Regions from separate parts of the Pantoea sp. SO10 genome, predicted to be linked through region 2. Evidence: predicted binding sites of a transcription regulator. Region 2 holds the regulator's gene; each other region holds the start of a gene.
What was found. Region 2 encodes LexA, which represses DNA repair genes until DNA is damaged. Its sites were predicted from a motif close to TNCTGTATGTACATACAGNA; they were not measured.

Region 1 (3,476 bases), 1.1 Mb from region 2:
GGCTTGCCTGGAATCACTTCCACCACGCGCACGGCAACCGCAGACAGAGAACGCGCCAGGTCACGCGACAAGTTAGAAATACGGGAAGCTTTAACGCCTGGCGCTAAATCGAGCTCGAAGCGGGTAATAACCGGACCAGGTGAAATACCTACAACCTCCGCCTTCACTCGATAATCAGCCAGGCGTGCTTCAACCAGCCGCGCGGTTTGCTCCAGCGCAAACATATCCACCGGCTCTTCTTCTGCCGGTGGTGACGTGAGCAGATCCAGCGTGGGCAGCGGCGTAGAAGGTTTTTCCAGCGGCTGTTCATTGCGAACCAGGAACGGATGGAACAAGCTGTCCTGCACCGGCGCAGCAGGTTTCACTGGTGCAGGCGGCGCAGAATAAGCTTCCTGTTCCGGCGACGACCATGGGCTGGATTCAGCACTCAACGACGGCATTGCCGCTGGCTCCGGCGCAGCAGGTTGTTGCCACGGCGCGGGCTCTTCCGGCTCTGGCGATGCAGAAATAGTGAACAGTGGCTCGCTCGGGCTATCGTCGACCAAATCTTTCATGGGTGAAAAATCAAAGGCAGACGACGTATCCAGATTAAATACCGGTGCTTCCTTCACTTCAGGTTCGGTATAGCGTTGCTGCTGCTGATCGGCGAACTGACGTGCAAGTTGAGCCTGCTGCAATGCATGCTCATCATCAGGCTCAGACGCTTCCTGCCAGCTTTCACCGTAACGATTCTGCTGCTGCGACGCGAAGGCTTCACGCAACTGCGCCTCTTGCAGCTCAACATCCTCTTCCTGTGGAGGAACGCTGTAAGACGCAGTGACTTCCGGCTGTTGCTGCTCAGCATCTTTAGCCTGTTCTTCCGCCATGCGCTGCGAGGGCAACTTAATGCCGTACGAAGCTAACTCACGTCGTGTTGGCAACTTAACTTTGTTTGGACGCGGCAACTCTGGACCAATGCCCTGCTTCACCTGCGGGTTGTAATCACGCTCAGGTACGATATCGAAGGCAGGTGAATAAGCAGCAGGTGATGTCGCTGCTTTGACTGCTCCAGCGGCAAGTGAAGCGGCGGCGAGACTGTTTAAAGGTGCAGAAGATGAAGCGGCATCCTGCCAGTTGCCCATGCTCGGGCCCTCATCGTCATCAGCCGGCGAAAACGGTGAAGGTGCTGCTTCACCTGGCATCTCGAAACGATAGAGCGGAGCAGAAGGCTGCGCGATTGGTTGTTGTGCTGCAGCAACAGGCTGAGGAGCCGGAATCGACTGAGCCGTGGCTTCGGCAACGCGTGGCATTGCGTCGGGTTCGGCAGATGCGGCTGGAGCAGGCTGCATAGCAGCTGGAGTTTGCTGTGCAGCTGGAGTTTGCTGTGCAGCTGGAGTTTGCTGTGCAGCTTGCGTAGTAACCGCAATTGCAGCGGCAGTTGCCGCACTCGCCTTCGCCAGCAGCGGATCGTCGCCCAACTCCGCAGCAACCGGTTCGCTCACCTTGCGCGGTTTAGCTAACAAGACATCATCGTCGTCATTAACGGACTGTGCAGCATGCATCGGAGGCGACACCTCATCAGCAAGCTCTTCGTCGTCGTATTCTTCTTCCTGCCAGGGTTCGTCATGTCGTGAACGGTTGCTGGCAAAGGTCAGAACACCCATCACCACGCCGCCGATCTTCTCGGCAATCGTCAGCCATGACCATCCGGTGTAAAGCGTGATGCCGGCAGCCCAGACGCACAGCAGCGTCAAGGTGCCGCCAGCCGAACTGAACCACGGCGCCATCGCATTGCTGACCAGGCTGCCGATTACGCCGCCGGAAGCAAAATACCAGATGTCATCTACGTTGAGCGCCGCCAGACCACAGGTCGTTACCACCAAGGCCAGCACGCCAATCAGGCGTAAACCAACGGCAAAATAGTCGATGTAATCCTGACGATCGCGTTGGCGGAAGGTGATCCAACACAGACCAATAATGACGGGAGGAATGGCGTAGGCCATCACGCCAAAGATGAACAATAGCGTATCGGCCAGCCATGCGCCGACGCTACCACCCAGATTATGGATAGGTTCGTGCCATGCGGTTTGTGACCAGCTTGGATCTGACGGGTTAAAACTAACCAGCGACACCATCAAATAGATGGCGAACAAGGCCACAAGAATGAGCAACGCTTCCAGCAGACGACGTCCACTGCTCAGCGGTTGTAACGAAACATCTTTATCTTCTGTATATTCCTGGCTCAAGAGAACTCTCCAGGTGCCTGTAAATTAAGAAGGCAACAACGTCGGGCATGCCCGACGCTGGTCCTGTATGAATTCACAGGAGTGTACCGAAATCCTGCAAGCTTTGCACCTGCCCTGCACTACCGGGTTTTAATCACCAGACGATTGCTCTGTTTGACCTCTTCCATCACCACGTAAGTACGGGTGTCGTTTACGCCCGGCAGACGCAGCAAGGTCTCACCCAGTAGTTTACGATAAGCGGACATATCCGGTACGCGGGTTTTCAGCAGGTAGTCAAAATCACCGGAAACGAGGTGACATTCTTGAGTTTCCTCAAGTTTTTGCACGGCGGCGTTAAATTGTTCAAATACATCTGGCGCACCACGATTCAGAGTAATCTCAACGAAAACCAGCAGTGAAGCATCCAGATAATGCGGGTTGAGCTGCGCGGTGTAGCCCAGAATGAAGCCTTGACGCTCGAGGCGGCGCACGCGCTCAAGACATGGAGTTGGCGATAATCCAACACGTTTGGAAAGCTCGACATTAGAAATTCGACCGTCTTTCTGCAGTTCATTCAGAATATTTCTGTCGATACGATCTAAATCTTTTCCGGGGCGTTTCTTATTGTCTACCATTATTATTGTCTCTCTTAATTCCTTCCCTTTACCTGCCACACCCTGAAAACGCTCATTGTTCAGGGCCTTACTGAAGTGAAGACCATAAGCCTGTGCAGTAACGCGTCCATCCGTATGACGCATGTTGTCTGTCCACATCATGCGTCACTACCAATGTCAGGCTGAGTTTATTCGGCTAAAAAGCCCAAAACAGAAATGAAATTCTGTTTTGAATCGCTAAATATTCTCTGCTTCTCCCAATGTTTTCGCAAAAGCGCAGGCGATTGTCAAAGTAAAACATCCAAATTCAGTACAAGATGCCAGATAGAGTTCTGGGTTGCTGTTTTTAAATGAGAATTTTTATGCTGCTGCACCACTAATTGCCGAGCATTGCCCCCTTTTGGCGCAACGCGCGTGCAAAAGTTGCACTCATCGTCTACGCCGCTCGCAGTGATTGTTAACAAAATTGCTGGAGCCTTTTTTTGCAGCGTTAATTTCCCTACAATCAAAAACTATGTTGTCAGAGAAAAAATTGAGGAACGCATGAGTACGGCCAAACACAGTAAGCTGCTCATTCTGGGCTCCGGCCCTGCCGGTTACACTGCAGCAGTATATGCAGCGCGCGCTAACCTGAATCCGGTGTTAATTACCGGACTGG
Region 2 (3,476 bases):
GGCATTGAGCACGCAGTGTGAGCAGGTCAGCCTTTGAATCATAAGGCAAAACATACATCACCGGACGTGTCGGATCGATCCCATGTTCAGAGATAGGATCGGTCGGAATGACCTTACTTTTTACCAAAATAGAGAGTGGTAAATTCAATAATTTGTAATAGAGTTTACGCCAACCTGACATAGACAACTTTAAGCCTCTTGTTAGCAAAGCGCGGCAAGCATACCAGAAAGCGCAGCGAAGGTCTGTGGCTCTGCCGCCTCATACTGCCCACACATTGACGTCAAAATAGTTCAAGGGTTCCATAGACATGGCAAATAACGTCACCGGTTTAGTAAGAATAGTGAAAGCCGCCGGTTATTCCTGGCAGGGCCTGCGTGCCGCATGGCAGCACGAAGCCGCTTTTCGGCAGGAAGCCATTGCCGCGCTGGTGGCCATTCTCGTGGCTTGCTGGCTGGATGTAGATACCCTTTCCCGCATCCTGATGATTGGCTCGGTAGTGCTGGTTATCATCGTTGAGATCCTTAATAGCGCTATCGAAGCGGTGGTCGACCGCATCGGGCAGGAGCAACATCCGCTCGCGGGCCGCGCTAAAGATATGGGATCGGCTGCCGTATTGCTGACTATCTTACTGGCTCTGTTCGTCTGGATCGCGCTGCTCTGGACGCATTTGAGATAGGGATTCCAGATTCATCAAACCGCTGATTTTTCCCTCTGTTACGGTTTTCATTTCGCGAATACCTGTATATACTCACAGCGACTGTATAAACAACCAGGGGGCGGGATGAAAGCGTTAACTGCACGGCAGCAACAGGTCTATGACCTGATTCGCGACCATATTAACCAGACGGGCATGCCGCCAACGCGTGCGGAAATTGCTGCGCAACTGGGTTTCCGCTCGCCCAATGCTGCCGAAGAGCATCTGAAAGCGCTGGCGCGTAAAGGCGTAATTGAAATTGTTTCCGGCGCATCGCGCGGGATTCGTTTGCTGATGGAAGAAGAACCAAGCGAAGGGCTGCCGCTGATTGGCCGCGTCGCTGCCGGTGAACCTTTGCTGGCTCAAGAACACATCGAAGCCCACTATCAGGTGGATGCTAACCTCTTTAAACCGAGCGCCGATTTCCTGCTGCGCGTGAGCGGTATGTCGATGAAAGACATCGGCATTATGGATGGCGATCTGTTAGCGGTACACAAAACGCAGGAAGTGCGTAACGGCCAGGTTGTCGTGGCGCGCATTGATGATGAAGTCACAGTGAAACGCTGGAAAAAGCAGGGTGCGATTGTCCATCTGCTGCCGGAAAACACCGATTTTCAGCCGATTGTCGTGGATACCCGTGAGCAGTCGCTAACCGTTGAAGGTTTAGCTGTCGGGATTGTGCGCAACGGCGAGTGGCTCTGATCAGTTTCTGATCCACTTTAACTGCGGCGGTGCGTGTTTGCGCTGACCGCAGTCTGCTGTTTTACTTCTCTGTGACTCTTTCTGCGGCTCATTCTGGCGCCATTACGCTGATTACCGCACACAACGGAATGGGCTAATGCAGCTGTTTTCCTCTTCAGATAAAACGCTCTGGCGGCTAGCGCTGCCGATGATCCTGTCAAATATCACCGTCCCATTACTGGGTGTAGTGGATACCGCCGTTATTGGTCATCTCGATAGCCCGATCTACCTCGGTGGCGTCGCCGTGGGCACAACCGCCACCAGCTTCATCTTTATGCTCCTGCTGTTCCTGCGCATGAGCACCACCGGACTCACCGCTCAGGCATTTGGCGCCAATGACAAAACGGCGCTGGCGCGCGCCTTAACACAGCCGCTACTGATTGCGCTGGTTTTTGGTGCGCTGTTTATGGTGCTGCGAACGCCGGTCAGCAGCCTGGCGGCAGCGTTAATGGGTGGCAGCCCGGAAGTGCAGCAACAGGCGAAAATATTTATTGAGATTCGCTGGCTAAGTGCGCCCGCAACCTTGGCCAATTTGGTGATTCTTGGCTGGCTGCTGGGCGTGCAGTATGCGCGGGCACCGATGGTGCTGCTAATCATCGGCAACCTGGTGAATATCCTGCTGGATCTGCTGTTCGTGCTCAAACTGCATTGGGGTGTCGCCGGAGCGGCGGCGGCTACCGCGCTGGCAGAATATGTCACGCTGGGCGTGGGTTTGTGGATGGTGGCGCGGGTGCTAAAGATGCGCGGTATCCATTTTGCTTTACTCAAAAGCAGCTGGCGCGGCGATGCGGCGCGGCTATTCCGCCTCAATCGCGACATTATGCTGCGGTCTTTGATGCTGCAAATCTGCTTCGCGTCGCTCACCATCCTTGGCGCACGCATTGGGCCGGATGTAGTGGCAGTCAATGCGGTGCTTCTGATGTTCCTCACTTTCACCGCATACGCGCTTGATGGATTTGCCTACGCGGTTGAAGCCTGTTCGGGTGAAGCGGTTGGGGCCAAAGATCGCAGCCGACTATTGCTGATTTGGCATGCGGCTTGTCGCCAGGCATGCTTCATCGCCGCGATCTTTGCGCTGATTTATGCATTCACCGGTCCGGAGATTGTGGCGATGCTGACGTCACTGGAAGCGCTACGAGAGATGGCCGACCGCTATCTGATTTGGCAAGTGATTCTGCCGCTGGTTGGCGTCTGGTGCTATCTGCTGGACGGCATGTTTATCGGCGCGACGCGCGGGCGTGAGATGCGCAACAGCATGGTGATGGCGGCGATCGGCTACGGTGTCTCGCTGCTCACGCTGCCGTGGCTCGGTAATCACGGTTTATGGCTGGCGGTGACGGTATTCCTCGCGTTACGCGGACTCACGCTGTGGCTCATTTGGCGTGGTCACTGGCGGCGCGATAGCTGGTTTAACGCCTGAATAAGCGAAGCGTAACCTACAGATTAATCTGTATTTCCCTGCAAACTGCGAAGCGGCTACTACAATTACCTCATACGGCGCATATGAGTAGCGCGTTGTCTGGGTATATCGCCAGCTAAGCAGGCAATATATCTATCTCACTCAGGATGTAGTGGAGGAATATTATGAACAAAGACGAAGCGAGCGGAAACTGGAAGCAGTTCAAAGGCAAGTTTAAAGAGAAGTGGGGCAAGCTGACCGATGACGACTTCACTGTGATCGAAGGTAAACGCGATCAGCTGGTTGGTAAAATCCAGGAACGCTACGGTTATGGTAAAGACCAGGCCGAGAAAGAAGTGAAAGACTGGGAAACAACCAACAAAGATTACCGCTGGTAATCTCACTTCACGGATGATGCTCCTACCCGCCAATCATTTAGCGTAGTGATTGGCCCGGCACAGGGATGTGCCTCCCTATTTTCTTACCCGCTTTTTACCCTCGACCTGATGGTCATGCTCGCAGCTTTCATGGTGCGTACAAGCCGCCACTTCTGCGCAATTTTCACACAGGCCATGTGCCTCAATCACGGTATGTCGCAGAGAAAATCCCGCCTGATCCGCTAATGCAGCGATGGTTTTTTC
Region 3 (3,476 bases), 140 kb from region 2:
GCCCACTCAACGGTGATGGCTTGCGGACGGCTTACGTCGCCGATGATGATCGGTGGTTTAACGCAGCGTGAGCCGTAGCTCTGTACCCAGCCGTTTTGGGTGAATACGAAGCCGTCGAGGTTTTCGCCGAAGTATTCCACCATGTCGTTACGTTCTGCTTCGCCATGCACCAGCACGTCGAGGCCCAAACGTTCCTGCTCCACAATCGCCTGTTTGATGTGTTCGGCGATGCCAGTGCGATAGTTTCCACCATCAATGTTGCCTTTTTTAAAGTCGAGGCGCAGGCCGCGAATTTCGGTGGTTTGCGGGAATGAACCTATGGTGGTGGTCGGCCACGCTGGCAGGTTAAAGCGGTGACGCTGCGCTTTGGCACGCTCGGTATAGCTGCTGGCACGTTCAACGTCTTTGGCCTGAATTTTCGCCAGACGCTCGCCGACTGCGGCATTGTGAACGCGCGTGGAGTTGGCACGCGCACGAATCGGTGCGCTCCACTCAACCAGCGAAGCGGCATCGTTGTTGTTCAGCGCATGACTCAGCAGTGCAAGCTCAGTGCACTTCTGCAGAGCAAAGGCGAACCAGCTTTTCACTTCCTCATCGAGGCGCGTTTCCACGCTGAGGTCGATTGGGCTGTGCAGCAGTGAGCAGGATGATCCAATCCACAATTGTTGACGCTGCCCCACTAGCGGCTGCAGGCGCGTAAACCAGCTGCTGAGATCGGCACGCCAGACGTTACGGCCATTGATTACGCCGACGGAGAGCAGCCAATCCGCGGGAATCTGCTGGTTCACCTGTTGGATGTCGTCTTTGCCGTGGACCAGGTCAACATGCAGACCTTGCACCGGCAGCGCTTTGATCACGTCGAGATTCTGACCGATGCTGTCGAAATAGGTGGTGAGCAGCAATTTGCTTTCGCCCTGCAGCGCGTCGTAAGCCGGTTTGAAGGCATCGCGCCACGCTTGCGGCAGTTCCAGCGCCAGTGCTGGCTCATCGATTTGTACCCATTCGATGCCGCGTTTTTTCAGTTCAGCCAGCACCTGTTGGTAAACCGGCAGAATGTCTTCAAGCAGTGACAGGCGGTCGAACGACGTACCTTTCACTTTACCCAGCCACAAATAGGTAACCGGACCCAGCAGCACCGGTTTAATCTTGTGCCCGAGCGCCAGCGCTTCATCAACCTCATCCAGCAACTGAGTCCAGGTCAGTTTGAACTGCTGCCCTTGAGTGAATTCTGGCACCATGTAGTGATAATTGGTGTTGAACCATTTGGTCATTTCCGCCGCTGCCGCCGGTTCACCGCTTGGTGCGCGGCCACGGCCAAGGCGGAACAGCGTGTCGAGATCGACCGAGCCATCCTGATTTTGGTGACGAGCTGGCACGTTACCCAACAGCAGGCTGGTGGTGAGCACGTGATCGTACCAGGCGAAATCGCCGACTGGCAGCAGATCCACGCCCGCCTCTTTCTGCTGTTGCCAGTGACGGGCGCGCAGTTCGCGCCCCACCGCCAGTAGCTCTTCCTGTGAGCTTTTACCTGCCCAATAGCTTTCCTGTGCTTTTTTCAATTCACGACGCAATCCAACGCGAGGGAAACCGAGAGTGTGGTTCAGAATGGTCATTTTCTGTTCTCCAGATATTCTTAACTGAATAGGGGGCAGAGATGTTTAGCCGTCCAGATGTTTACACCGCCATAATCTGCGGGTACTGTATGTTCCTCAAGCGCAATTTGTTCAATCTCGATGTGAAGGATTCTCATGATCGAACTCAAACACCTGCGGACGCTGCAGGCGTTACGGAACACCGGCTCGTTAGCTGCCGCCGCCTCCCAGCTTCATCAGACGCAATCGGCGTTATCCCACCAGTTCAGCGATCTGGAGCAGCGGCTGGGTTTTCGCCTGTTTGTGCGTAAAAGCCAGCCGCTGCGTTTTACCCCGCAGGGAGAGATTTTGCTGCAGTTGGCTGAGCAGGTTTTACCACAGATTCAGCAGGCTTTGCAGGCGTGTCATGAGCCGCATCAGGCCACGTTGCGTATCGCCATTGAGTGTCACAGCTGTATTCAGTGGCTGACGCCCGCGCTAAATAATTTCCGTCAGAGCTGGCCGCAGGTGGTGATGGATTTCAAATCCGGCGTGACCTTTGATCCGCAACCCGCGTTGCAACAGGGCGAGCTGGATGTGGTGTTGACCTCCGATATTTTGCCGCGCAGTGGATTGTTTTATTCACCGATGTTCGATTTTGAAGTGCGTTTGGTGATGGCACCGGATCATCCTTTGGCGCAGCTTGAGCACATTGCCCCGGAAGATATGGCCGATGAAGTGCTGATGATTTATCCGGTGCAGCGTCAGCGTTTGGATGTGTGGCGCCATTTCCTGCAGCCTGCGGGCGTCAGTCCAGCCTTGAAGAGCGTCGATAACACACTGCTGCTGATTCAGATGGTGTCGGCGCGTATGGGCATCGCCGCGCTGCCACATTGGGTCGTAGAGAATTTTGAGCAGCAGGGTTTGGTGGTGACCAAGACCTTAGGCGATGGTTTGTGGAGCCGCTTGTATGCCGCCGTACGCGAAGGCGAGCAGCGTCAGCCGGTAATGGAAGCCTTTGTGCGGTTTGCCCGTCAGCACGCCTGTGAACATCTGCCCTTCGTGCGCGATGCCGCGCGTCCCGGCTCACTGCAAATCACCTCATCCTGATGTTGTTGGGCGGCGAAGGTCGCCCGCGCTGTTATCCCTGCCCCGCCTGCTCTATAATGCGCCGCCTCAACCCGCGACCAAGAGAGTTTCACCATGATGAGTAACGATGTTCTGCGCAGCGTGCGCTATATGCTGGATTTGAGCGATAGCAAAGTGGTGGAGATTTTTGCCCTGGCAGGAAGTGAAGTGCCGCTGGAAGACGTGCAGGCGTGGATGAAGAAAGATGACGATGCCGCGTTTCGCAAGCTGCCAGATGTATTGATGGGCTACTTCCTTAACGGTCTGATTTTTTACCGTCGCGGTAAGAGTGAAGATGCGCCCGCGCCTTCGATTGAGCGCCGCATGAATAACAACATTTTCATGAAGAAATTGCGTATCGCCTTTGAGCTGAAGACCACCGATATTCCGGATGTGCTGCTGAAAGCGAACTTTAAGATTTCACAGGCTGAGGTTGGCGCGATTTTCCGCAACCCGGATCATAAGAATTTCCGCGAATGCGGTGACCAGATTCTGCGTAATTTCCTGAAAGGGTTGACGATGATTCATCGTCCGGGGCCGGCTAAGAAGGGTTAATCGCTTCTTTGTTCGAGCCGGGTCAGGGATAGCGCGGCAGATCGCAAAGGGAAACCACTTCCTTGTGGATCAGCCTCGCCATCCATGGCTCGGATGCTTTGCTCCACTGCCGCGCTATCCCTTCCCTTTTAGCCTATGCGTTGCTTTTCTTACCTAATACCCAGCGTTTGTGCACATAAAGGGATGCGAAAATCACGGCGGCACCGGCGAGAAAACTTGGCC
Region 4 (3,476 bases), on a different replicon from region 2:
ATTAACGTACCCGCGCAACGGGAATGTCAGACCAGCGTGTTGTCCACGCAGGACTGAGCATTTCCCGTTTCATTTTCCATTCAGTATTTATCCCCTGTCCGGCAAACCAGATGTTCCCCAGCCCTGACTGATTAATGCCATCAAGTACCTTCATCAGTTGCGCACTGTTTGCCCTTGGTTTGTTCTCTTCGAAGAGACTGAGTTGTGTAATACCGTTCGGCGTAAAATCATCCAGAGCAATACCCGCTTTCATATAGCGCCGGTTGTCCAGCCAGATACGATCAAGTGAACGCATAGCGACTTCGATAATGTCGCGTGTATCCTGAGTGGGAAGGGCAAGTTTTTCGCCAGCATTGTTCCCGTAGAACACTTCATTAACGGCGTGTGGTGACGTCCGGATAAAAATCCCGACGTGACGGCAAAACTGACGCTCTCCCCTTAATTTTTCAGCTGCGCGCGTTGCGTACTGGCACAGTGCCTGCTGCATGCTTTCCTTAGAGGTAATGCGTTCCCCAAAAGAACGTGAACAGACAATCTGCTGTTTGGCCGGAGGAAGCTCTTCAAGTGGTATGCATGATTCGCCATTAAGCTCACGTACCGTCCGTTCCAGTACAACGGAAAAGTTATCCCGGATGAACTTCGGACTGGCCTGTGAGAGCTGAAGTGCGGTAGTGATGCCCATCTGGTTCAGGCGCTTACCGATGCGTCGCCCCACGCCCCAGATTTCCTCAACTGGCTGGTTTTCAAGAAGAGTTGCCGTTCTCCTCGGATTGCCTTTTGTCAGCGCCAGCACGCCACGAAATTGCTTCCACTCCTTGCTTGCCCACTGCGCAGATTTTGCCAGCGTCTTGGTTGGCCCCATGCCCACACCTACGGTAAGACCCGTAGTGCTGAGCACGTGGGTTCTGAGGCGCCGACCAAAATGTTCAAAGTCTTCACAGCCGTCTATGCCCGTCAGGTCCAGGAACATTTCGTCAATGCTGTACTGCTCTACGCGAGGTGTCATCTCTTCCAGAGCAGTCATGACTCGCTGGCTGAGGTTATGGTAAAGCCCGTAGTTCGAGCTGAAAATAAAGACCTTTTCTGGAAAACCTTCCGTTTTTATCTGAAACCAGGGTGCTCCCATTTTTATGCCCAGCGCTTTCGCGCCGGCACTGCGGGCAATGACACAGCCGTCATTATTGCTGAGCACGACAACGGGTTTGCCACGTATATCCGGCCTGAACAGCGCTTCGCAGCTGGCATAAAATGAGTTGACGTCCGCAAGTCCAAACATAGGCATAGCTACTTCCTGCGCGCACGCGTGCTGTTAAAGAACCAGGTGACAACACCAAGCAACTGAAGCTCTTCCGGGTATATCACGGAGTAGGCGGGATTCATGGGCAGCAATGCAAGTCGCGGTTGCAGCTGCAAACGCTTAACGGTGAACTCACCGTTGACTTCAGCAATGACAATATCGCCGTGCGAGGCTTCTTCGGCGCGGTCAACCACCATGACATCACCGTCACAAAGACCCAGCTCCTGCATGCTGCTTCCGCTTGCGCGAACAAAGAACGTAGAAGCGCGGCGTTTTATGCAGAGCTCGTTCAGATCTAACTCTTTCTCCACATAATCCTGGGCAGGGGAGGGGAATCCAGCAGCGCATGGATCTGCGTAAAGCGGCACTCTTAGCGGCGGCGTAAATACGGGAGGCCAGAGTAGCGTCAGGCCCTGCGTGTAACTAACGGCCTTCATTTTTTAAATCCCGGGCACCTGGCAATGATTGATTTAGTAAAAAAGATGAAATGCGCATGAAAACCCCCAAACTAATACTGTTCATGTATACAGTATTAATGAGCTTCGAAGCGCTGACAAGTGGGGAGATGTGACTTATTCGAATAAAAAGGGTGCTGCTCAGTACGATCAATCCCTTAGAAGACAATTTTACAAAAGGATTCTCGTGTACCTATGGGCAGCTTTGAGCGAGGAGCTGACGTCAAAACTATGGGATAGGAATGTTATGCCGCATTAGACATAACATCTATTGTCCAACTGGCATGAAAAAGCCCGTTTTGCGGGCTTCAGTCGTAGATTTCGCGTCGATGGCTTATATAGGGGGCAGCATGGGAAAGAGAAATCATCTTACGTTAAGCATTTGGGCTTAAGAGGTGATTTCGTTCCATTGAGCAGAAACCCATGACTGTAAGGGATGTACGGAACTATCTTTCGAATAACAGAGGGCGGAGCAGCGGTAGTTCAGGTGGTTATCTATACCATACTGGTAAAAAAAAGCCTTGGCATAGGATATTTTTCCTTTTCCAAGCGGCCCCCACCTTGATGCCCGAATGGGCATGTGCTTTGCTTATTATCGCTATGACGAAAAGGTGAAGAATTGTATTTCCCTCTAACTCACACTGCCATAGGACGGTGTTGCGAGCCATAACTCAACCAATAAACTGATTGGAGAAATCCTATGAGTACCGATACCCTCTCCCCGAAAAAAAACGAATCCGCACCTCCCATTTACCTCCATCTGGAAGATGAAAATGGACAGTGTGCATGTGGAGATGATGAGGGCGCTGAGTTGAAGCAAGCGAACTTCGAGACAAAGATCGAAGATAACAAACTCCGAATCAACTTGTCCCAATATGGAGCAATGCCAGTGATAGGCCCAGCAGATGAGATAGCCGCTGTGCGCGTGCACGTTCGCGGCAAAGCGGTGTCAGTGTTTGCTATCTACGAAGACCCACAGAAAACCGCAACTATGGGCTGTTGTTCTGGCTCTGGATGCAGTTGCTATGCACGCGGTTGCTATTGCTAGCAAGTAGGGCCCATCAGGTGTCCGGATTTACCATAACACCCCTTCCGGCACCTTTCCCCGGCTCAAATCCCGAAAAATGCCCTTGATGATTTCGGCGCATTTGCATAGCTATGCAGTGAAAACTCTTCTCCAAAGATTAATGCATACAGATGTTGAAAACGTCCGCTCCTGGCACGAAACTGCCAATGCATGGGCGAAAAAGCTGTAGTAAGCGATCAGCGGACATTTTCCTTATTGAGGACATAACAACTCAATCACACTTGTTGACTGGAATTTTATTTCTACTATTCTGGAAATATAGATAAATGGGGATTGCTATGGACCTGAACACTGCAGCCAGCGCCTTAAAGGAACTCGGCCATCCTACGCGGCTGGCCGTTTACAAAACGCTGGTTAAGGCCGGACATGGTGGGTTGCCGGTCGGCGATATACAGAAGCATCTGGATATCCCTGCATCCACGCTGAGCCATCATCTTTCCGCGCTGATGTCTGTCGGGCTTATCCGCCAGGATCGTCAGGGGCGTACGCTGTTTTGCCTGCCACAGTATGAGCGGCTGGAGCAGCTGCTGGCCTTTCTCGTCGAAGAGTGCTGCAGCGGAGAAGGGGGATGCGGCTTCAGCCTGCCCACACAGTTAACGGAGAAAACACAATGAACCTGACGGACATGACGCTACCC

Region 1: a site for LexA is predicted at 2,287-2,306, ahead of FCN45_RS06785 (DNA translocase FtsK 4TM domain-containing protein). Genes of this name have one in related genera too.
Region 3: a site for LexA is predicted at 1,697-1,716, ahead of metR (HTH-type transcriptional regulator MetR). Genes of this name have one in related genera too.
Region 4: a site for LexA is predicted at 1,810-1,829, ahead of umuD (translesion error-prone DNA polymerase V autoproteolytic subunit). Genes of this name have one in related genera too.

The regions. Positions count from the first base shown of each region.
Region 1 covers NZ_CP040095.1:1,464,880-1,468,355, reverse strand. Annotated here, with positions in the region: gene FCN45_RS06785 (DNA translocase FtsK 4TM domain-containing protein) at 1-2,225, opposite strand, end outside; gene lrp (leucine-responsive transcriptional regulator Lrp) at 2,345-2,839, opposite strand; gene trxB (thioredoxin-disulfide reductase) at 3,362-3,476, shown strand, end outside.
Region 2 covers NZ_CP040095.1:347,543-351,018, forward strand. Annotated here, with positions in the region: gene plsB (glycerol-3-phosphate 1-O-acyltransferase PlsB) at 1-181, opposite strand, end outside; gene FCN45_RS01550 (diacylglycerol kinase) at 309-677, shown strand; gene lexA (transcriptional repressor LexA) at 783-1,397, shown strand; gene dinF (MATE family efflux transporter DinF) at 1,534-2,856, shown strand; gene FCN45_RS01565 (CsbD family protein) at 3,021-3,233, shown strand; gene zur (zinc uptake transcriptional repressor Zur) at 3,309-3,476, opposite strand, start outside.
Region 3 covers NZ_CP040095.1:203,977-207,452, reverse strand. Annotated here, with positions in the region: gene metE (5-methyltetrahydropteroyltriglutamate--homocysteine S-methyltransferase) at 1-1,613, opposite strand, end outside; gene metR (HTH-type transcriptional regulator MetR) at 1,749-2,681, shown strand; gene FCN45_RS00920 (DUF1456 family protein) at 2,775-3,254, shown strand; gene FCN45_RS00915 (carboxylate/amino acid/amine transporter) at 3,388-3,476, opposite strand, start outside.
Region 4 covers NZ_CP040097.1:79,391-82,866, reverse strand. Annotated here, with positions in the region: gene umuC (translesion error-prone DNA polymerase V subunit UmuC) at 2-1,276, opposite strand; gene umuD (translesion error-prone DNA polymerase V autoproteolytic subunit) at 1,285-1,734, opposite strand; gene FCN45_RS23340 (helix-turn-helix transcriptional regulator) at 3,118-3,453, shown strand; gene arsH (arsenical resistance protein ArsH) at 3,450-3,476, shown strand, end outside.